3 regions of the Glutamicibacter arilaitensis Re117 genome follow, and region 3 is predicted to be linked to each of the others. Evidence: riboswitches for the same ligand, from Rfam matches in the RefSeq annotation. Region 3 holds a riboswitch; each other region holds the start of a gene.
What was found. Region 3 has a riboswitch for S-adenosylmethionine ahead of AARI_RS14975 (OsmC family protein). Riboswitches for the same ligand answer to the same signal wherever they lie in the genome.
Positions count from the first base shown of each region.

Region 1: another riboswitch for S-adenosylmethionine. It lies ahead of AARI_RS01720 (methionine ABC transporter ATP-binding protein); the one in region 3 lies ahead of AARI_RS14975 (OsmC family protein).
Region 2: another riboswitch for S-adenosylmethionine. It lies ahead of AARI_RS01735 (ABC transporter substrate-binding protein); the one in region 3 lies ahead of AARI_RS14975 (OsmC family protein).

Region 1 is NC_014550.1:277,200-280,471, reverse strand. Features, by position in the region: gene AARI_RS01725 (methionine ABC transporter permease) at 1-199, opposite strand, end outside; gene AARI_RS01720 (methionine ABC transporter ATP-binding protein) at 196-1,215, opposite strand; SAM riboswitch class I at 1,310-1,401, opposite strand; gene AARI_RS01715 (NmrA family NAD(P)-binding protein) at 1,709-2,572, shown strand; gene ggt (gamma-glutamyltransferase) at 2,787-3,272, shown strand, end outside.
Region 2 is NC_014550.1:280,597-283,868, forward strand. Features, by position in the region: gene AARI_RS01725 (methionine ABC transporter permease) at 1-372, shown strand, start outside; gene AARI_RS01730 (MetQ/NlpA family ABC transporter substrate-binding protein) at 402-1,313, shown strand; SAM riboswitch class I at 1,607-1,698, shown strand; gene AARI_RS01735 (ABC transporter substrate-binding protein) at 1,823-3,272, shown strand, end outside.
Region 3 is NC_014550.1:3,133,261-3,136,532, forward strand. Features, by position in the region: gene AARI_RS14970 (DEAD/DEAH box helicase) at 1-1,333, opposite strand, end outside; SAM riboswitch class IV at 1,473-1,594, shown strand; gene AARI_RS14975 (OsmC family protein) at 1,625-2,176, shown strand; gene AARI_RS14980 (L-idonate 5-dehydrogenase) at 2,258-3,272, opposite strand, start outside.

The sequences.
Region 1 (3,272 bases), 1.0 Mb from region 3:
GGAGGCGCGCCCTCGGGAAGAGCCCCTGCCGATCGGTGTTGTATAGCGCGATGCCCATCAGTCCTCCGAGGCTGATGACCAGGGCCATGACGATTCCGACCATGGCCCAGGTCTGGCCGTAGGCCGGCAGCATCAACGCGGGCAATTGCTGCCACGGAGTGTCGGTGCCCACGGCTGCGCTTTCAAATGGGATTCTCATGCGTTGGCCTCCACCAGTTCGTGATTGTTGCGGGCCAGGCTGCCCGGGTCGGCCTGCAGGCCCCACCCGTCCAGCAACCGGAGCAGGTCCTGAGGGGTCGCGCCCTGCACGCCCAAGCGCACTCGGCCCAAGGTCCCCTCATGGTGCGCCTCGACGGCGCCGCCAAGCAGGGCCACCGCGATCCCGTGCTCGATGCCCAGGCGGGAGATCCAGCCGGGATCGACCCGGTCCTTGCGGTAGGCCACCGTCACGGCATAGTCGAAGCCTGCCGGCAGTTCCTCGGACCGCAGCGGCAGCAGCTTCTCCCCGGTCGCCGAGCCAGGCGAGGCCACCAGCTCATGCAGGGCTCCGTGCTCGGCAATGCGCCCGCTGGCCAGCTGGGCGACCTCGTCGGCCACATGCCGCACCACATCCATCTCATGGGTGATCAGGATGATGGACAGGCCCAGGTCGCTGCGCAGCGAATCCAGCAGCCCCAGCACCTGGTGCGTGGATTCGGGATCCAGGCCCGAGGTGGCTTCGTCGGAGAGCAGCAGCCGCGGCCGCAGGGCCAGGGCCCGGGCGATGCCGACGCGTTGCCGCTGGCCGCCGGAGAGCTGCCCGGGATAGGCGTCCGCCTTCTCCAGCAGCCCGACCCGGTCCAGCAGCTGGGCCACCCGCTGCTGCATTTCGTGGTGGACCACCCCGAGGTTCCGCAGCGGAAGTGCCACGTTCTCGGCGACGCTCAGCCGGCTCAGCAGGGCCGAGTTCTGGAAGATCGTGCCGATGGCGCGGCGTTCGGCGCGCAGCGCCCTGCCCGAGAGCGCGCCGAGGTCCTTGCCGTCGATGAGGATCTGCCCGCTGCTGGGCTTCTCCAGCAGCGAGATGCAATGGGACAGGGTCGATTTGCCGGCCCCGGAAGGGCCGACCACTGCCGTGATCGAGCCTTCCGGCACCGACAGGTCGATCCCCTTGAGCACTTCGATGCGCCCCTGCGCGGTGTCATAGTGCTTGTGCAGATCCTTGATCTCAATCATGTGCTGCGTGCTCCTTGGCTGTTGCACCGTGAAGGACTGCCCAGGGCCGAGGTTGAGCCGGCTCGTAGCCAGGCGTGGCCCGGTGGCAGCCACTGCTCCATCGGTCCTGGCGGTAGCACCGTCCCGCGGTTCGGGTGGTTGCTGCGACGTCAACGAGCCAGGTCTCTCGGTCGCTCTGGATGGGTTGCCCGGCCTTGGCGGCCAGGTGTTCCCAGTCTGCGTTCCATGTCCGAACCGAGCCAAGAGTTGCGCAACACTGCGACATCACGTCATCCCCGGACTGGAAAAGCGGGCTGCCGGCGTCATTTTCGGCGTCATGATTTGTCGCATTGCCCCTCATGTGACCCTTTGAGTAGGAGGTGCTCCTGCGGATTTGCGCTCAGCCGGGGGGCCTTCTCCGGCAACCGCCGGCAATTGGTGCCCCGGCCCGGCATCGGGAATACGCGCTGCTGGCCTACGGTTGGAATCACTGACTGCTTTTGAAAGGACTGCCATGAAGATTGCCGTGACCGGAGCCACCGGACAGCTTGGAAATCTAGTCGTCGATGCGCTGCTGGCGCGCGGCGCGAAGGCCGCTGATCTGGTTGCCATTGGACGTTCAGCGCAGAAGCTGGAACCGCTGGCGGGCAAAGGCTTGGAAACCCGCGTTGCTGATTACAACGTTGAGCAGGCACTGATATCCGCGCTGAAGGGCGTAGACAAGTTGCTGTTGATTTCAGCCAGCGAGGTAGGCCAGCGCGTGGCGCAGCATGAGAACGTCATCAACGCCGCCAAGAAGGTGGATGTCCAGCTGATCGCGTACACCTCTATTGCCAACGCTTTGACCGGCGGAATGAAGCTTGCCGAGGAGCATATCGCCACCGAACGCCTGCTGGCCGGTTCCGGCATCGATTACGTGCTGCTGCGCAATGGCTGGTACATCGAGAACTACACGGACCAGCTGATGGGCTACCTCAACAGCGGCATGGTGCTCGGTGCCGCCGGCGAGGGCAAGATCAGTGCAGCGGCTCGGGCCGATTACGCCGATGCCGCCGCGGCGGTACTGCTCTCGGAGGAGGAGCAAAGTGGCAAGATCTACGAGCTGGGCAGCGACAAGCCGTTCACCCTCACCCAGCTCGCTGGCGCCGTTGGCGCTGCTGCCGGACAGGATGTTGCCTACCAGCAGATGGATCCCGAACAGCTGGAAAAGATCTATGCGGATGCCGGAGTCCCCGCAGCATTCGCCCACATTCTCGTCGATACCGATCTGCGCGTTCGCGAAGGCGCGCTAGAGGTCAACTCCGGCGATCTGGCCAAGCTGATCGGCCGGACTCCGGCTTCCCTGGGCAAGGTCATCAAGGAGAACCTGGACAAGTAATCCATGGGGCTAAGAGTTTAATCGGGCAGTCATTCGCGGCATTCAATGCCGTGGTGGCTGCCCGACTGTTTTACGTGTCATAACCAAACATATTCGCTGGACAAGGGCGGAATTAGCGCACGGATAACAAGTGCTGCGTGTCACAACCACGCACGGCATACCGTTCCCGTAAATTTGCGCATACTTCATCCCCACCTTTCCAGGAGATCAAAGTATGTCACGAGCACGATTACGGTCAGTTGCCTGCGCGGCAGTTATCGCCTTGGGCCTGGGCGCTTTCTCAGCCCTTCCGGCGAGCGCGGAACCACGGCACACCCAGAAAGACTCGACGGCCATTGGCACCGGCGGGGCAGTTTCCTCGGTAGACCCGGAGGCCACCGCCGCCGGCATTGAAGTTCTGCGCAAGGGAGGCAATGCCGTGGATGCGGCCGTGGCCACTGCGGCGGCACTGGGTGTCACCGAACCCTACAGCGCGGGCATTGGCGGTGGCGGATATTTCCTCTACTACGATGCGAAGTCCGGCAAGGTCAGCACCATTGACGGCCGCGAGACCGCACCAGCTGGCATCTCCCATGATGCTTTCATCGACCCGGCAACGGGCGATCCGTACAACTTCACCCCGGAACTGGTTACCAGCGGCGTGGCAGTTGGCGTACCCGGAACCTTGGCCACTTGGCAACGCGCCCTGGATAACTGGGGA
Region 2 (3,272 bases), 1.0 Mb from region 3:
CCCATGACCATTGCCGGCATCCCGTTCTTCGCCCGGCTGGTGCAGAACGCGCTGAACGACCTGCCGAGGCACAATCTGGCCGTAGGGCTGGTGACCGGCGGTTCGGCCGCGCAGATCATCGGCACCACGCAGATCCGCGAGGCGCTGCCGGCCCTGGCTTCGGCCATCACGCTGAACACCATCTCGATGATCGAGTATTCGGCCATCGCCGGGACCATCGGGGCCGGGGGCATCGGCTATCTCGCCGTGACCTACGGCTACCAGCGCTTCGACATGAACGTCATGCTGGCGACCATCGTGGTGCTGATCCTGACCGTGCAAATTGTCCAATTCCTCGGCGACCGCATCGCCCGCGCCCTGGCGCGTCCCTGAACACCAACGACGAACGAACGAGCGAGACCATGACTACACCGCACACCGGGCACGACCACGGCTTCACGCTGCGCAAGAACCGCAATGCCCTTCCCTGGACCATCGCCGCTCTCGCGGCCGTGGCCGCCCTCATCCTCGGCGTGCTGCTGGGCCAGCAGCGCTCCGCCCCTGCCGCCGCTTCGGCCGCCGGAAACCAGACGAAGTTCACCGTCCACTTCGAACCGGCCATGGCCGGGGAGGAGAAGATCCTGGATTTCGTGGCGCAGCAGATCGCGCCGGACTACGGCATCGAAATCGAGAAGGTCGGGCTGCAGGATCCGATCCAGGCCAACCAGGCGGTGGCCAGCGGCCAATTCGATGCCACGATTTTCGAGCACCAGTGGTACATGAAGCAGTCCGCTGAGGCTGCCGGGGTCGAGCTGGAACCCACGGTGGAGCTCTTCCAGTGGGGTTTCGGGCTCTATTCGAACCATTACGACTCGGTCGAGGACATCCCGCGTGGCGCCTCGCTGCTGTTGCCCAATGATGTGGCCAACCAGGGCCAGGCGCTGTGGCTGCTGCAACGCGAGGGCCTGCTCGGCCTGGACCCTGACATCGAACCGCGCACCGCGAAGATCCCCGATGTCATCGATAACCCCCGGGGCTTCGAATTGAAGGAAGCCGACCTGCTGGCGATGCCGCGCATGCTCGACGACGTCGGTGTGGCGATCGGCTACGTCTCCCAGTTCGATGCGGGCAAGGTCGACCGCGAACAGGGGATCTTGTTCCCCGAGCCGCCCAAGACCTTCGCCTCCCGCCTGGTCATGGGCGCGGAGTACGCCAAGAGCGCCGATGCGCAGAAGCTGGTGGAAGCATTCTCCGATCCGCGGCTGCAGGAGTACCTGGCCACGACCGAGGATCCGCTGGTCCAGGGAGTGCTCACCCCGGTCTCCGGTTCCTGACGGAACTGCCATTGCGCCGTGCGGATCGGCGAGCGCGAAGCGGCTCGGCACCGACAGGTGCCGAGCCGCTTCGCGCTCCAGATGGCACATTTTCTCCGCCGAGGCTGGCAGTGTCAAGGATTTTCCGTCAAGATGCTTAACCCTTGGACTTGTGACGGTGCATTACGCCCAATATGACGAACATCGGGCATTTCAGGATGCGTTGTGTGACTTCATGACCGCTGTCTTACGTAACGCTTGTCTGCTGAATTCACGGGTTGCAGACTTGAATTGTTCGGCCGGTACAGCCGGACACCCCATCCAGAGCGACCGAGAGACCTGGCTCGTTGAAGTCGCAGCAACCACCCGTAAACGGGAGCGGTGCTAAGGCCGGGACCGATGGAGATTGCTAATTTTCACGACGGTCTGCAGGGAGAAACTCGCCAAGAGTATTCCCCCAAATCATGGCAGAACGTGCAGCGAATCTAGGCGTAATCCTCGGGTCACCAACCGAGAGGACATTTGAAATCATGCGTACAGCACATTTTGGACTGAAGACCACTGCGATTCTTGCCGTTCTGGGCTTGTCGCTCACCGCGTGCGGAGGCAACGCCACTAAGACTGGCGCAGCGCAAGCAGCAGCCGATCCAGAGACTCCGGTTGAAGGTGGCACCTTCACCTTCGCTGAAGTTACCCCTATCAACAATTGGCAGACTCAGGCAGCACGCTTCTATGAGAAAGCGAATGTTCTGAACTCAGTGCTTGATCGCCTGACCTACTACGATGTGGAAGCCGGCAAACTGGTTGGCTGGATCGCCAGCGAATTCGAAGCCAATGAAGACCAGACGGAGTTCACCTTCACCATTCGCGACGGTGTCACTTTCTCAGACGGCTCCACGCTGGATGCTGAGGCTGTGAAGCTGAACCTGGACGCCCTTGGAAAGGGAATCAAGTCTGCCCAGATTGCGCCAAACGTTGACTTTGCTGCCTATAAGTCGGCAGAGGTCGTAGGGGACAACAAGGTAAAGGTTACGCTCAAGCGGCCAGATGCCAATTTCCTTAGATCGACTTCCTCCGTAACTGCTGGTTTGGTGTCCCCGAAGACCCTTGAACTGGACAATGCCGCGCAGTCTTCGATCTCCAAGATTGTTGGCTCCGGCCCATTCGTCTTCGAATCGGAAAAGCCTGATGAAGAAGTCGTTTTCAGCAGCCGGGATGACTACGCCTGGGCGCCAGAAACTGCCCCGAACCAGGGCGATGCCTACCTGGATACCCTGGTTATCAAGTACCTTCCAGAGGTCGCTAGCCGTGCCGGCGCCGCCCAGTCCGGGCAGGTGGATCTCGTCCGAGGATTGCAGCCGGTAGACGAACAGGTGCTGGCCTCCAGCGGCGGCAAGGTTTATGCCGCCGAAGGGGTGGACCTGACCACCAACCACGCGGCCGTGCGCATTGGCTCGGGAAAGCTGGAAGACGTCAAAGTCCGCCAGGCACTCCAGGTTGCAATCGACCGCCAGGCCATCAAAGACACCGTTCTCTCGGATAGCTATGTCATTTCGGGATCGATCCTCAACCACAAGGCACCAGGGTTTGTAGACCTGTCAGCAGAATTGGCCTATAACCCGGAAAAGGCCAAGCAGTTATTGGACGAGGCCGGATGGAAGCCGGGCGCAGATGGCATTCGGGAGAAGGACGGGAAGAAGCTGGAAGTCACGGTTTCCACCTCCAATAACTCCGTAGTCATCAAGCCAGCGTTCGAACTGATTGAGCAGCAATGGCGCGAGATCGGCGTCCAGCTGATCAACCGCGCGGCGGACAATACTTTCCTGACCAACGCACTTGTCGACGACAAGGTGGAGTTCTACGGAACTCGCCAGTTTGCGTACGGCGGACTGGGCCCGGTCTATGCACCTGCGAACAACAACCAGACCCTTCGCGCTGATCCTGAACTGAACAAGCTTTTCACCAAAGAGCAGTCGGCGA
Region 3 (3,272 bases):
ACTCGGAGGTGGTGAATTCCTTGGACGGGAAAATACCCGAAGAAGTCAGTTGGCCCAAGGAAGCCTGGGCACCGAGCTTATCCTGGACCGAATCGGCGATCTCCTTTTCGACTGCACGCTGGCGCGGTCCCTTGCTGGTGTATTCCCACGAATAGCGCACGGTTAGTGGAGTTTGGATGCTCTCCAACCAGACCTTGAGGCTAGGACGTGCTGGAACCGGAATCGGGTAGCTTTCATCTTCGCTTTTCAACGGTGCCATTAGGCGCAACCGGTCCAGATGCTGTTGTTCAAAAAGTTCGATGCTTTGCTGCGGAACGGTTTGCGCTCCGGATTCAATAAACGTCGCCAGTTCCTTCGTCACCGGTTCAGCAAAGAGTGCCAAACCGATTTGCTTGGACTTCGGCAAGGGGCTGGAGGCATAGGCCAGCAAGGTCGGAGGGTTGCCTATCGGCAGCAGGTAGGTATGCTCTGCGCTTGGTCCATGCAGTTTGCCTTCCATGACCAGCCCATATTCACCGCGCCGCAAATCCACATGGGCCAGGGCTGGCTGCTCGCTGAACTCTACTGGCACTTTGGCCGCTGAACCGCCGTTGACGATCTGCACCCCGGCTTCGCGCAGGGATTCAAAGGCATCCAGCAGGTCCTGGCCGGGCAGGTTCATCAGCGAGATCCAGTCCTTGGGATCCCAGGAATGGCGGTAGGTATCTTGTTCTACGTGCTCGCGCAGCCGGTCCAGTTCAACCAGCGCACGGCGCTGCTTCTTGGAAAATCGCGCGTCGAAGGCCACACTGCGCCAGCTGACCCCGGTCTGGATCCACGGGCTCTTGGTGCCTTGGCGGGCCGGACGCGCCTGCAAGGTCAGCGCGTCCTCGCCGCCGTAGCGTGGTTCACTGACCACCTTGAGGATCAGCCCCAGTGGTTCTTCGGCTGCCAGCGGCTCATCAACAATAGTTGGAAGCAGGCGGTCCAAAGTGTGTTCCCACTGCGGCTTGCTGTTGCGTTTCCACGCGTGGGGGTCCACCCCGGAATCAGAAACGTAGAAGCCTTGGTCCTCTTCGGTAGTCACCTCGATGAGCAAGGCGGCGACATCCTCGCAAGACTGCACACCTGGATGCTTCCCGCAGAAGCTGCTGAAGCTGATATTGCCCCCGTGGATTTCCAGCTGGGCCATCACCGAATCGCGCAGCACCACTGCCGAGATGCGGGTGGAGCCGGGTTGCATGTCCCGGTTGGCAATCTGCACTTTTCCGGAATCGCACAGGAACTGACCCAAGTCGTATTCGGATTCGGTCACCAGTGTCTGGGCCGCAGAAAGTGTCAGCTGGAATTCCATACTCGCCGTTCGTTGTTCGTGCAGTGGGCACCCGAAAGCTAAATTCCATCTTAGCCAGCTCCCCGACAAGATGCTTAGTGAAGAAAAGTTACCCCGCCCTTTACTCACAGGCAACGTGGCCGGTAGAAAAGAACCATTGAATCACGAGTTCCACTGCTTGAGCCCTGGCTGAGTGGACGGCAACCCTCCTTCGTCATTGTGCGGGGTGCCCCAGGTGAAGATTCGACGCATCTTGACCGCCAAGGTGCGTAAGCGATGGCGCCCCTTGCGCCAGAAAGGGGATTAATTCCCATGACTAACGCAGCATCTACCCTCAGCATTTCCGAGGACCGCGCCCAGCGCCTGCAAGAAGCAGGCCATGGCTGGGGCAAACGCATTTCAGCCGCCCCGCAAAGCGCCAAGCTGACGTTCACCGTCGAAGGCGAGGGCTTCGATTCGGTAGCCAGCAACATTGTGTCCGGCAAGCATTCCTTCCAGGTCGATGAGCCTGCCGCATTGGGTGGCAACGACGTGGCCGCCAGCCCAGTGGAATACGCGCTGGGCGCACTCATTTCCTGCCAGGTCGTGGTCTACCGCTTGTATGCCCAGAACCTTGGCATCCAGGTGGACGACGTGAAGATTGTGGCCAATGGCCACCTCGATGTCCGCGGCCTGTTCGGCATCGACAAGGCCATCCGTCCGGGCTTCTCCTCTGTGGATCTGGACATCCAGATTGCCGGCCCGGAATCGGCCGAACGCTATGAGGAGCTGCGCCAGGCAGTGGACGCCCACTGCCCCGTGCTGGATTTGTTCGCCAACCCGGTACCGGTGCGTACCGCGGTGAGCATTGCAGCGGCCAATTAACGTCCGCTAAACCAACCAAGTAGCCGCCGCGGGCCCTGGCTTCGGGGGCTGCGGCGGCGCACTTGCGGTAAAGGCGGGCTACTACCCGAGGAAGTTCAGCAAGACCTTGCCGGACTTCGAAGAATTCTTGGCTGTTTCAAAGGCTTCGAGGCCCTCGGCCACCGGGAATTCGTGGGTTACCGCCGCGGAAATCTGCAATGAGCCATCGGCCAGGGCAGCAAGCACCTGGTCGATTTCGCCGTTGAAGCGGAAGGACCCGGCAAGTTCCAGCTCGCGGGTAATCGCCAGGGAAATCAGTGCAGGTTGCTCTCCCGAAGGCAGCAACCCGACCATGACCACGCGCCCGCCGCGCACAGCACCGCGCACCGCCGAGGCCAATCCGCGGTAATTGCCGCTGGCCTCGATCACCACATCGGCGTTCACCTTGGCAATTGCATCCTGGTCATCGGCACGCAAGGTGGATGTGGCACCCAGTTCCTTGGCAATTTCCAGCGGCTTATCGTGCATGTCCACCGCGATGATTTCCTCGGCTCCGGCACGCTTGAGCACGGCCACGGCCAGCGCTCCGATCGGGCCAGCGCCAATGACCAACGCCTTCTTGGCGGCAACCTCGCCGGCTCGCGATACCGCATGCCAAGCCACTGCGGCTGGCTCGGCCAGCGCAGCGTCGCGCAGCGACAGTCCGGCAGGCAGTTCGCGAAGCATCCGGGAGGGCAGATTCACCTCGCGCGCAAAGGCGCCCTCGGTATGCGGGTAGCGGGCAGCCGAGCCCAGGTAGGTGCATCCCGGTGAAAGGTTCGGGCAGGCCTCCGGATAAGGTTCCCCGGTCTCCCCTGGTGTTGCAGGGTGCACCGCAACTTTGGTTCCGGCTGGCGGACCACTGCCATCGGCGGCGGCTTCAATGACAGTTCCCACGATCTCGTGTCCGAGAATCATCGGTGCTTTGAGGATGGATTCCCCGGCGGCGCCGTGGCTCCAGTAGTGCAGGTCCGATCCGCAGATGCCGCCGTACGCGATGGCGATGCGTGCCTCATTTGTTGCCGGTGCTGGCAGCTCGATCTGCTCGATGCGCAGGTCCCCGGCCGCGTGCGCCACG